One region of the Alcanivorax sp. 97CO-5 genome, then DNA from elsewhere that is predicted to be linked to it. Evidence: predicted binding sites of a transcription regulator. Region 1 holds the regulator's gene; each other region holds the start of a gene.
The links. The regulator sigma-54, encoded in region 1, starts transcription at its own class of promoters, with help from an activator protein. The targets are predictions, from matches to a motif close to TGGCACNNNNNTTGCTNT.
Positions count from the first base shown of each region.

Region 1 (3,160 bases):
AAAAAAAGGAGTAAAGAGTGAATTTGAAGCACCGGCTTCATAGCACCTGCAATCTCGCCGTACTGGCATTGCTTATAGCTTTCCCCTTGGGCGTTCAGGCCGCCCCCATGGAAGGCACGATCCAGGTCACGGCAGACAACGGTCGTTTCGAGCAGAGTGCCGGCAGCGGCGTGTACAGCGGCAACGTGGAACTGATTCAAGGCAAGCGCAAACTGTTTGCCGATGAAATGCGCATGTTCACCCAAAATAGCGAGCTGGTTCGGGTGGAAGCTACCGGCACCCCGGTGCGCATGGAAGAGGGTGAAGGCCTTAACGCCCACGCTGAAAATCTGGTTTACAATATTAAAGCGCGCACCTTGGTCCTGACCGGCGATGCCTACATCGAACACCAGGGCAACACTTTCGAGGGCGCCAAGGTAGAATACAGCCTAGACTCCAAGCGAGTGGACGCCAGCAGTGAAGGTGACCAACGGGTGCGGCTGGTAATCCCCGCCGAAAACCAGACAACTAATGCCCCTGTCGACGCGAATATTGAAGCGAATAACGGCAACCCAAACGACACCCAAAGTGAAGGCAGCGACAGCGCATCACCTAAGGCGGAGCCCAACACACCATGAGCCATTTACGCGCCCATCACCTAGCAAAAAGCTACAAGGGTCGCCGGGTTATCGAAGACGTTTCCCTGGATGTAGAAGCCGGCCAAATAGTCGGGCTACTGGGGCCCAATGGGGCCGGCAAAACCACCTGCTTCTACATGATTGTTGGGCTAGTGGAGGCCGATGCCGGTCGCATTGAAATCAACGACACGGACATTACTCACCTGCCCATGCACGGTCGCGCCCAGCGAGGGATTGGCTACCTGCCTCAAGAAGCCAGTATCTTTCGCCGCCTAACGGTGGAAGAGAACATCATGGCCATCCTAGAAACCCGCAAGGAGCTTAGCAAAGCGGAACGCCACGAGCGCATGGAAGGCCTGCTCAAGGAATTCCACATCGGGCACATTCGCGATTCGCTGGGGATGAGCCTGTCCGGCGGCGAGCGCCGCCGCGCGGAAATCGCCCGAGGCTTGGCCACAGACCCTGACTTCATTCTGCTGGACGAACCTTTTGCTGGCGTTGACCCCATCTCGGTTAACGACATCAAAGGCATCATTCGCCACCTCAAAGAACGCGGCATCGGCGTCTTAATCACCGACCACAATGTACGCGAGACCCTGGATATCTGTGACACCGCTTATATCGTCAGCGCTGGCCACATCATCGCCTCCGGTGACGCGGATATTATCCTTGCCAACCAACAAGTGCGAGACGTCTATCTTGGCGCCGATTTCAGACTATAAGGTCCGCCGCAAATCCTCTCTTCTATTGTGACTTGCGGTCATCCCTAGCACACAGTTTCACCTGGCACAAATATTGCTTAGCGTGTAGATAGACTGCTATCCTGGGTTTTTTGGGGACTAGCAGAATACTGAGCAGTATGAAGCCCACACTACAATTACAAATTGGCCAGCAGCTCACCATGACACCGCAGCTGCAGCAGGCCATTCGCCTCTTGCAGCTATCCACTTTAGACCTGCGCCAGGAAATCCAGCAAGCAGTAGAGAGCAACCCCCTGCTGGAATTGGCAGACGATTTCGGTGACGATGCCCTCCCCGAGCATGACGAAGAACGTCAGGATGAAGAGCTCGACACCGACCGTGATAACGCCCTAGAAGAACTGATACAAGACGAGCCCGAGGTGGAAACCGAATGGGATGACGTCTATTCCGGCCAGAGCACCAGCAACAGCGCCGCACTCCCCGACGATGCCGACGAATGGCAGCAACGACACGCCGTTTCCGGCAACTTACAGGACCACTTGCTCTGGCAGCTAAACCTCACCCCCATGAGCGATGTAGACCGGATAATCGCCATAACGATTATCGAGTCCCTGGACGACCGTGGTTACATCACTGCCCCCCTAAGCGATATCGTCGACATGGTGAATGCCCAGCCAGACCTACTCACCGAAGGAGACGAACTGGAGCACGATGAAGTGCTTGCCGTGCAGCACCGGTTGCAACAGTTCGACCCGGTGGGCGTCGCCAGCGTCAACCTAGCTGACTGCCTCGGCGTCCAGCTGCGCCAACTGCCAGCGGACACCCCATTGCGCGACGAAGCCTCTGCCCTACTGGAACATCTGAACCTACTAGAAAAGCACGATTACACCGCACTGCGCCGCACCCTTCAGCTCTCTGAAGAGGTCCTTCTAGAGGCTTTATCCCTACTGCGCACCCTGGACCCAGCCCCCGGTGAGCAAATTGGCGAACCTCAAGTGGACTACGCCGTTCCTGACGTGATCGTCCGCCAACATCAAGGTCGCTGGCAGGTGAGCCTAAACGACGACGTCCTTCCGCGGGTCAACCTGCAACAGCAATACGCGAGCATTGCCCGTACCACCAGCGGTGAAGACGGGCAATATTTGCGCAATTGCGTTCAAGAAGCGAAATGGTTCATCAAGAGCCTGCAAAGCCGCCACGACACTTTGCTCAAGGTGGCCACCCGCATCGTGGACGTGCAACAAGGGTTCTTCGATTATGGCGATGAAGCCATGAAACCCCTGGTTTTGGCGGATATTGCCGATGCTGTTGAAATGCATGAGTCAACCATCAGCCGGGTCACCAATCAGAAATACATGATGACACCACGCGGCGTCTTTGAGCTGAAATATTTCTTTTCCAGTCATGTGGGAACCGACGGCGGCGGTGAGTGTTCCTCCACTGCTATTCGTGCCATTATTAAGAAACTGGTCGCTGCAGAGAATCCCCGCAAGCCACTCAGTGATAACAAGCTGGCGAGCTTGCTCAATGAGCAGGGAATTAATGTAGCGCGCCGGACCGTCGCCAAATACAGAGAAGCGATGAGAATACCGTCTTCTAGCGCCCGTAAACGTTTAGTGTAGAGCGCCAGAACGGACCCAGGAACGCGGGGAAAACCTTGCGAGGCCAGCCTGAAAGGCTGAATAAACAAGGTCTTTATCCCGGGTTTCTCAAACAGGTAAAGGAGCCAGCCATGCAAATTAATATCAGCGGTCATCACCTGGAAATTACCGATGCCTTGCGCACTTATGTGGGAGATAAATTTTCCCGCCTTGAGCGCCATTTCGACCAAATTACCAGCAT
Region 1 covers NZ_KI965903.1:146,178-149,337, reverse strand. The annotation lists gene lptC (LPS export ABC transporter periplasmic protein LptC) at 1-43, shown strand, start outside; gene lptA (lipopolysaccharide transport periplasmic protein LptA) at 18-617, shown strand; gene lptB (LPS export ABC transporter ATP-binding protein) at 614-1,339, shown strand; gene Y017_RS10035 (RNA polymerase factor sigma-54) at 1,477-2,940, shown strand; gene hpf (ribosome hibernation-promoting factor, HPF/YfiA family) at 3,051-3,160, shown strand, end outside.

Region 2 (3,160 bases), on a different contig from region 1:
ACTGCAGGGCATTGTTAGCTTCATAGAAGTGGTAGTGAGAGCCCACCTGAATGGGACGGTCGCCCGTATTGGCCACTTCCACGCTGAGCGTTTCCCGCCCAGGATTGATCTCGATGTCGCCGTTCTGAATAGCGTATTCGCCTGGAATCATTTGGCTTCTCCTATAGCGGATCGTCTTAAACGATGGGGTCGTGAACCGTTACCAGTTTGGTGCCATCGGGAAAGGTCGCTTCCACCTGCACTTCATGGATCATTTCTGGCACGCCTTCCATCACATCCTGACGCTTGAGCAAGGTTCGCCCTTCGCCCATCAATTCGGCGACCGTTTTGCCGTCGCGAGCACCCTCCATAATGGCGGCGGTGATATAAGCGATCGATTCCGGATAGTTAAGCTTAACGCCACGGGCCTTGCGCCGTTCGGCCAGCAGCGCGGCGGTAAAAATTAACAGCTTGTCTTTTTCTCTGGGTGTCAGTTCCATGCTTTACCTTTTTGCCTTTCCTTACACCGTTATCAGGTGTTCCAGATTCGCGGTATCACCGCCGGTTTATTCAGGGTGGCCTGACGCAATAATTGCCAGACGGGAAGCATCAATGCTTGAATTTTTTCACAGCGAGTGCCGAGCACACGCATGACCAGAATGTCGTCAATCAGGGTGAGGCCGCAGGGCATGTCGGTGGCCTGCTTTTCAATGCATTCACGGGCCTGCTCCAGCAACCCCTCATTACTCCCCGTGGCTACAAATATTGCCTGCATGGGGAAATTACGCAGCCCAGAGGCCGCATTGAGGTGGCTGGGCTGATCCACCTTAAGGCGTTCAATCAGCAGCGGTTTACGGTCGCGGCTAATACGAAAACGGGCGTCGATTTTTCCCTCGTGAAACACTTCACTATTAACCGGCCGACCCAAGCAGGAAATTTCCCAGCCCATAAAATGGGCATCCCCGTGCAGGTCGATCCGGGTGTCCATCTGTACCCGTGCCCCAGGGAAGAAAATATTTTCTTGGGGAAACCACTCCAGTGTCCCTCCTGCCTGAACGGTGAGCGTTTGGCTCACATGGGCGGTTTGCCCAGCGCTGCGGTAAAACTTGGTTGCCCCAGGGGTAGTGAGTAAGCCATGGGCCTGGCTCGATGCGGTAATGCTGATATCCAGTCCATCACCACCCACAACCCCCCCTGGTGGGTGCAGTAAATAGATGTGTGCGGTGTCCTGCTCTGGGTAGAAAGGGCGCTGAACGCGCAACGGGCCATAATGGTGCAATTCGGCCATGACGGTTTTCATGCCGCGCCCAGTTATGGCGCACTCAAGCTGCATATGCAGTTTTGCTTGCCATCCCTTATGCCTGCCTGTGGCCTTACTGTTCTGCCGGCCCGCTGCTACCGGTTTCTCTACGCTCACTGGCCTGGCCCCTTTGCCTGCTCTTTATCATGCACCAAATTTATGCAGCTTTTGTGCCACCTGCTGAAATAGAGGGCGGCTTATCCCTTATAAGGGCCGAGACTTGTAGAGGGGCCATCACCCTAAGAGCGTTAGCGCGATCCATGGTATTGATTCTTATGCGCCACCCCGTGCCCGTGGTGGTATGCAATGGCACTGGAGATAAAGCGGCAATAAAAAAAGCCCGGCGATTGCCGGGCTTTTTTTGTATTGCCTTGCGGGTGGCGGCTATTCCACCGTTACCGACTTGGCTAGGTTACGAGGCTGATCCACATCGGTGCCGCGCAGCACCGCCACATGGTAGCTAAGCAACTGCAGCGGTACGGTATAAACGATCGGGGCTACAGTGTCGGGCACTGAGGGCATGTTTAACACATGAATCCCTTCCCCTTCTTTTACGTGAGCATTCTTATCAGCAAACACATAAAGCTCACCGCCACGGGCACGGACTTCTTGCAGATTGGATTTCAGCTTTTCCAACAATTCATCATTGGGGGCCACCGACACCACCGGCATTTCGCTGTCCACCAAGGCCAACGGGCCGTGTTTAAGCTCTCCCGCTGCGTAGGCTTCGGCGTGGATGTAGGAAATTTCCTTGAGCTTAAGGGCTCCTTCCAAAGCCACCGGAAATTGCACGCCACGCCCCAAAAACAGGGCGTGGTGTTTTTCCACAAACGCCTCTGAAAGTTTTTCGATGGGCTTGTCTAACGCCGCCGCCTGCTCGATCAAATTGGGCAGCTGACGCAGTTCTTCCAGAATTTTTTCGATCTCGCTGTCGGCCAGGCCTTTTTGGCGGCCCAGCGCTAACACGAGCATCAACAACCCAACCAGTTGAGTGGTGAAGGCCTTGGTGGAAGCTACCCCGATTTCCGGACCGGCTTTGGTGAGAAAAACCAGTTCTGATTCACGCACCAACGATGAGCTGTCCACGTTACACACAGCCAGGCGACCCACATAATTGGGTGACTGAGTATCACGCAGCGCTGCCAAGGTATCGGCGGTTTCACCGCTTTGGGAAATGGTGACAAAGAGAGTGCCTTCTGGCACCACGTGCTTGCGGTAGCGGAACTCACTGGCTACTTCGACCTGGCAAGGAATACCGGCAATGTCTTCTAACCAATAACGGGCCACCATACCTGCGTGATAGCTAGTACCGCAGGCGACGATTTGAACGGTTTTAACCTTATCGAAAATAGCAGGCGCTTTTTCACCGAAAGACTCAATCAGGCTAGCCGGGCTATCAATGCGATCTTCCAAGGTTTTCTGAATAGCTGCGGGCTGCTCGAAAATTTCCTTCTGCATATAGTGGCGGTATTCGCCCTTTTCCGCATCTTCATGGGTGCCATCAAACTCGTGAGCTTCGCGTGTTACCGGCTCACCTGCTGCATCCACTATACGCACGCTATTAGTTGTAATTTCTGCCTGGTCACCCTCTTCCAAAAAGATGAACCGGTTGGTTACTGGTAACAAGGCCAGTTGGTCGGATGCGATATAGTTTTCATCAATCCCCAGGCCGATGACCAGCGGGCTACCAGAGCGCACGGTAACCAACTTGTGCGGCTCAGAAGCATGAATAACACCCAGTGCGTAGGCACCATCGAGTTTCTTTGTGACCGCTTGCACGGCGTCGAAAAGATTCAATCCGTTATCCAGCGCCTGATGCACCAGATGCACAATCACTTCCGTATCGGTTTGGGAGTTGAACGTATAACCGCTGGCTTCAAG
Region 2 covers NZ_KI965888.1:109,725-112,884, reverse strand. The annotation lists gene Y017_RS06550 (urease subunit beta) at 1-151, opposite strand, end outside; gene ureA (urease subunit gamma) at 177-479, opposite strand; gene Y017_RS06540 (urease accessory protein UreD) at 512-1,267, opposite strand; gene glmS (glutamine--fructose-6-phosphate transaminase (isomerizing)) at 1,664-3,160, opposite strand, start outside.
Region 2: a site for sigma-54 is predicted at 1,438-1,455, ahead of Y017_RS06540 (urease accessory protein UreD). Genes of this name have one in related genera too.

Region 3 (3,160 bases), on a different contig from region 1:
CCCACAGGTAGCCGATGCCTTGGTGCAAGCTTTCAAGTCACCCACGGTCTGGGCGCCATCGTCGATGGCCGCACACAGGTCGCCCTTGGAGACGTTATTACAGGAACAAATCTGCGCCGAATCGGGCAATGCATCGGCGCCCAGCAGAGGCGCGCCGTCCGACACCGGTGCCACCAGGGCCGCCGGATCACCGGGCAAGTCCATTTCATTCAGGCAAAGTTGCAACAAGTTACCGTAATCGGCAGCATCACCCACCAACACCGCACCCAACAGTTTCTTGCCACACGCGCTGATCACCGCTTTTTTGTAGATACCCGCGGTTTGATCCATAAACACGGTACTGCGGCAGCCCGGCGTGCTGCCGTGAGCATCTCCGATGGATGCCACATCCACGCCCATCAGCTTCAGCTTGGTGCTCATGTCCGCACCGGCAAACTGCTTTTCTGCTTTTCCTATCAGATGTTCTGCGGCCACTTCTGCCATCTGGTAACCCGGCGCCACCAGCCCGAAAATGCGCCCTTCCCATAGCGCCACTTCACCGATCGCATAAATATGCTCGTCGGAAGTGACACATTGGTTATTGACCACAATGCCGCCGCGCTCGCCGATGGCCAGCTCACAAGCCCTGCCCAATTCGTCCTGAGGACGGATCCCGGCGGAGAAAACAATGACATCGGTTTCCAAATACTTGTCGTCACCGAAGTTCATTCGATGAGTGCAGGTTTCACCGTCGACAATATCTTGTGTACCGGTGCTAGTGTGCACGGTGACACCCAGCTCCTGAATCTTGTCTTTCAGCAAGCCGCCGCCAAAATCATCCACTTGCACCGCCATCAGCCGGGGAGCGAATTCCACCACATGCGTTTCAAGCCCCAAGTCATGAAGCGCCTTAGCCGCTTCTAAACCCAGCAACCCTCCACCGACCACGGCGCCCACCTTGCCGTTCTTGCTGGCAGCAATCATGGCATCCAGGTCATCAATGGTGCGGTACACAAAGCAGTTGTCGCGGTCGTTGCCGGGAATCGGCGGGATGAAAGGATAGGAGCCGGTGGCCAGCACGACCTTGTCGTAAGGCAGGGTTTCACCCGTATTGGTGGTGACCGTTTTGCCCGCGCGATCAATCGCGTTGACCTTGGTGTTAAGTTTCAGCGTGATGCCGTGCTCTTCGAAAAACCCTTCCGGCACTAGCGACAGGTCGTCGGCGGTCTTGCCGGAAAAATAACTGGTCAGCCCTACTCGGTCATAGGCCGGCAGCGGCTCGGCACACAGTACCGTAATATCAAAGTGCTCTCGGCCACCCAGGGCTACCAGAGACTCTAGATAACGTTGTCCGACCATCCCGTGGCCGATCAGAAGAAGTTGTTGCTTTGCCATAAGGCTCACCCTCGCGGTGCGTAACTGACACCACCACTACAGCAAGCCTTATGCCAACTAACTAACCCATTGAAATAAATAAGGTTATTTCCTTTTTTATCAAGTAATAACAAAAGCCCTGCTTTCTTTTAATGCGCCGGTGCACGAGAAAAAGGCACTTTCTTGTGCACCGTATTGACCCAAAAACGCTCCCCTTTTGCGCACATATTTTCTAATCGCCTCTCTCTACCAAGAAATACTCTATTAAAAACATGAACTTAAGCACATGGCACAGGAGTTGCTCAGGCTCTCTTATCGTTAATCGCCCATGCATGGAGATTTCATGAGCGCTCAAAACCTGAATCTATTGAACCTGTCCCAGCCTCGTATACGGTTACTGCACCTAAGCTGGGTTGCCTTCTTTATTACCTTTGTGGTGTGGTTTTCCCACGCCCCATTAATGGGGCACCTTCGCGAGGCTTTCGACTTGAGCGCGGAACAGGTCAAAGCATTGTTGATCCTTAACGTGGCATTGACCATCCCGGCCCGGGTGGTTATTGGCTCCCTGGTCGATCGCTTCGGGCCACGCCGGGTGTTTGGTCTGCTGCTGATACTGGCGGCCTTCCCCTGCTGGGCATTCGCCCTATCCACTACCTTTGAACAACTGGCCGTTACACGTTTGCTTATGGGCTTTGTTGGCGCTGGCTTTGTGGTCGGCATTCGCCTGATTAGTGAATGGTTTCCTGCCCGGGAAGTCGGCCTAGCAGAAGGCGTTTATGGCGGCTGGGGTAACTTTGGTTCTGCAGCAGCAGCGATTACTTTACCAACCATCGCCATGCTTTTTGGGGGCGAAAACGGCTGGCGCTGGGCCGTTGCCAGCACCGGTGCGGTAGCAATGCTATACGGTATCTTTTTCCTGTGGTTCGCCCGCAATACTCCCGCTGGCTCCTCCTACTTCAAACCCAAGAAAGCCAGCGCTCTTGAAGTCAGCACGCGAAAAGATCTGTTCTTTTATCTCTTGATGAGCCTGCCACTTTATATTGCCCTGCTGGTTATTGTCTGGCGCCTTGGGCCAACCAATCTTGATCTGTTCGGGGGGACTACCCAAATTCTACTGGCGGCGTTGATTATCAGCCTTGCGATTGTGCAGTTAGGCCAAGCCTGGCGCGTGAATCGCGACCACTTGAAAGAAGGCGTTGCCGAGCACGATCGCTACAGTTTCAAACAAGTGGCCATTCTCGACCTGTCTTACATGGTGACATTTGGCTCTGAACTAGCGGTGGTTTCCATGCTGCCGCTTTTCTTCAGTGATACGTTCAGCTTGTCTGCGGTTACCGCTGGCCTGCTGGCATCCGGTTATGCGTTCATGAATCTGGTTGCACGGCCCGGCGGCGGCTGGGTATCGGACAAATTCGGCCGCAAAAAGTCTTTGGCCATCCTGTTGTGCGGGTTGATGGTAGGTTATGGCCTGATGAGCCAGATCTCCGGCACCTGGCCCATCGCCCTAGCCGTTATTGCCACCATGTGCTGTTCCTTCTTCGTTCAAGCTGGCGAAGGCGCGGTCTTCGCCACCGTACCGTTAATTAAACGTCGCCTCACCGGCCAAATTGCCGGCATGGTAGGCGCCTATGGCAATGCGGGTGCGGTGATTTTCCTTACCGTGCTGACCTTCGTGGAACCGTCTACTTTCTTTCTGGTCATTGCCGCCAGTGCCGCCGTTGCCTTGGCCGCCGTACAATTCCTAGATGAACCCAAAGGTCACATTGCAGAAATTGATGAAAAAGGCGAAGTGCAGCTCATCAAAGTG
Region 3 covers NZ_KI965877.1:331,309-334,468, forward strand. The annotation lists gene nirB (nitrite reductase large subunit NirB) at 1-1,374, opposite strand, end outside; gene Y017_RS01510 (NarK family nitrate/nitrite MFS transporter) at 1,697-3,160, shown strand, end outside.
Region 3: a site for sigma-54 is predicted at 1,413-1,430, ahead of nirB (nitrite reductase large subunit NirB). Genes of this name have one in related genera too.

Region 4 (3,160 bases), on a different contig from region 1:
TTTAGCCTCTTCAGGCTGAGCAGCGGCTTGCGGCATTTCCACCGTCTTAATCGGCACCGTATTAGTGGTTTTCAGCTTCACTTCTTCTGAGTGGCGGTTCTGCGCCGGCTGGTCGGAGAACACCACATTACCTTTTTCGTCGGTGGTTCGATAAATCTTCGACGCAGGCGCATCAGGCTCCTTCCCCTCGCTGACACTCCCTGCGTTTTCCGCCATGGAGGCCAAGCTCACCCCAGACACCAAGGCCAGCACAACAAACGAAATTAGCGACTTTTTCATTATTATCTCCATATCTGCCCTTGATTCTGGCCTGACTCGACCGCTCAGAAAAGGGGGGAGTGCACAAAACCGCCGCCTTTATTCCAGGCAAAAAAAAGCCCCCGACAAGCGGAGGCTCTGTTCTGCTAGCGACCCGAAGGCATTAGCAAGAGTAGTACATATCAAACTCAACCGGGTGCGGGGTCATGTTCAGACGCTCAACCTCGGCACGCTTCAGCTCGATGTAGCCTTCCAGCATATCCTTGGTGAACACGTCACCTTCGGTCAGGAAGTCCATGTCTTCTTCCAGACAATCCAAGGCCATGGTCAAAGTGTGAGCCACGGTAGGAATGTCTTTTGCTTCTTCAGCCGGCAAATCATACAAATCTTTGTCCATGGCATCGCCAGGGTGCATCTTGTTCTTGATGCCGTCCAAGCCAGCCATCAGCAGGGAAGCAAAGCACAGGTACGGGTTGGCAGACGGGTCAGGGAAGCGCGCTTCCACACGACGGGCCTTAGCACTGTTCACAAACGGGATGCGGATGGATGCAGAACGGTTACGGGCAGAGTAGGCCAACATTACCGGCGCTTCAAAACCGGGCACCAGACGCTTGTAAGCGTTAGTGGACGCATTGGTGAATGCGTTCAGCGCACGGGCATGCTTAATGATACCGCCAATGAAATACAACGCTTCATCAGACAGACCAGCATAGCCGTCACCGGCGAACAGGTTTTTGCCGTCTTTACCCAGGGATACGTGCACGTGCATACCAGAGCCGTTATCACCGATCAGCGGCTTAGGCATGAAAGTAGCTGTCTTGCCGTAAGCGTGAGCCACATTGTGTACGCAGTACTTAAGAATCTGTACTTCGTCCGCTTTGGCGGTCAGGGTGTTGGCGCCAACACCGATCTCACACTGACCAGCCGTGCCCACTTCGTGGTGATGCACTTCAATTTTCAGCCCCATGGACTCCATGGCAGAACACATGGCGCCACGCAGATCGTGCAGGCTGTCTACCGGAGGAACCGGGAAGTAACCGCCTTTCACACCAGGACGGTGACCAATGTTGCCGCCCTCAAAGTCTTCATGGGAAACCCACGCAGCTTCTTCAGAGTGGATGTTATACATGGAACCCTGCATGTCGGACTTCCACTGCACGGAGTCAAATACGAAAAACTCCGGCTCAGGGCCGAACAGAGCGGTATCCGCGATACCAGTAGATTTCAGGTATTCCTCAGCACGACGGGCAACGGAACGCGGGTCGCGCTCGTAACCTTGCATGGTGGTCGGCTCAAGAATGTCGCAGCGCAAGTTCAGGGTAGCAACGTCAGTGAACGGGTCCAGCACGGCGGACTCGTCGTCCGGCATCATCACCATGTCCGATTCGTTGATGCCCTTCCAACCAGCGATGGAGGAGCCATCAAACATTTTGCCGTCCTGGAAGAAATCTTCGTCGATTTCGCCAACCGGAAGGGTAACGTGCTGCTCCTTACCAGAGCTATCGGTGAAGCGCAGGTCCACCCATTTCACATCGTTTTCTTTGATCAGTTTGAGGGTCTTAACAGACATTATCGTGCGTCCTCCTAAGGAACAGCGGGTTTGTCTCTGACTCGTCGTGCCGCTCTGAGGAAGCGCAACACAAAGAACCGGTATTCTCGGCCACTGGGCCAGCTTTGCCAATAGGGAGGCAAATACCGTGCCAGCCCTTTTTTAGCGCATTCTCTACTTGATTCGAAGAAACAAGAACAGGCGACTCATTTTGGTGCACAGTTGCGGTGCGCCAAACGCATATAGGGCACTAAAATAGTGCACCATTATCTTGCCCGACGCGCAACACCACAAAAACTTCGTTGCCTTGCTCCGCCATTTCCAGCACCTCATGGCCATTAATCCGACACCAGGCGGGGATATCGCTTAATGCTCCAGGGTCGGTGCAAACGACTTTCAGGGTATCACCTGTCGCCAGAGTTCTTACTTTATTTTGAGTTTTTATCACCGGCATGGGGCACAGCAGCCTGCGCACATCCAATTCGTGAAGGGTATCGGTCATCGTCGTTCAGCCCACATTCCAGCTTGGCAGCACCGCTTCCGCTTGCGCCGGCGCCACGGTAATCTCGCGTGCAACACCGTCCGGGCTGCGCACTTCCAGAGTCACCGCGTCTTCAACACGCCCCTTGGAGTAACGTGCCACAATGGCCGCCGCCTGCTCCAGCTCTGCCTCGCTACCAAACTCACCGTCCACCAGCGCCAGCGGGCCCGGGCAACTCACCGTAGTAATACTGGTGAACTGGTAACGATAACCTTCCAGAAAACGGTTTTCACCTTCTTCACGGCTGATAATCAGTTTGTAATGCGGCTGCGGACGCAGATGACGCCCAACCTTCAGCAGCATGATGTCATCCAGTTCGTATCGACGCTCATTGCGAGCCTTCCACAGGTCCGCCAGCTTGTTGGAATAAGACTCATCGGTGAGGAAGCAACAGCCACCGGCAGGCTGAGCAAAATCGTCCAACCCAAACTTGGCGGCCAGCGCCATTTGCGGTTTCCGGTTACGGCCGGAAAAATCGTGCAACTGCTCCCGGTTTACCCAACCTTCGCGCTCAGGCAGCGTAGGGGGCAAGTTTTTTGCGCACAGAGGGCGTAAAAGACGGTCGTCAGCACCGGACTCCTGGCTAATGATCGGCATCGTTTCCTTGCGCTGACTCTTCGGGCGCTGACCAATCACTTCACCAGTAACGATAAAATCAAAGCCCCGATCACCGGCCAACTCCCGGGCCTTGTTAATCATCAGAGTGGCCTGGTTAACCATGAAAATCTTACAGTCGAGACAGGGATTCAGGTTTGCGCCGTAACCATGCTTGGGGTTGAGCACCACATCCTTGTACTCCTCGGAGATATCAA
Region 4 covers NZ_KI965883.1:23,889-27,048, reverse strand. The annotation lists gene Y017_RS05435 (DUF4124 domain-containing protein) at 1-279, opposite strand, end outside; gene glnA (glutamate--ammonia ligase) at 422-1,828, opposite strand; gene Y017_RS05425 (sulfurtransferase TusA family protein) at 2,058-2,309, opposite strand; gene Y017_RS05420 (tRNA (5-methylaminomethyl-2-thiouridylate)-methyltransferase) at 2,316-3,160, opposite strand, start outside.
Region 4: a site for sigma-54 is predicted at 1,944-1,961, ahead of glnA (glutamate--ammonia ligase). Genes of this name have one in related genera too.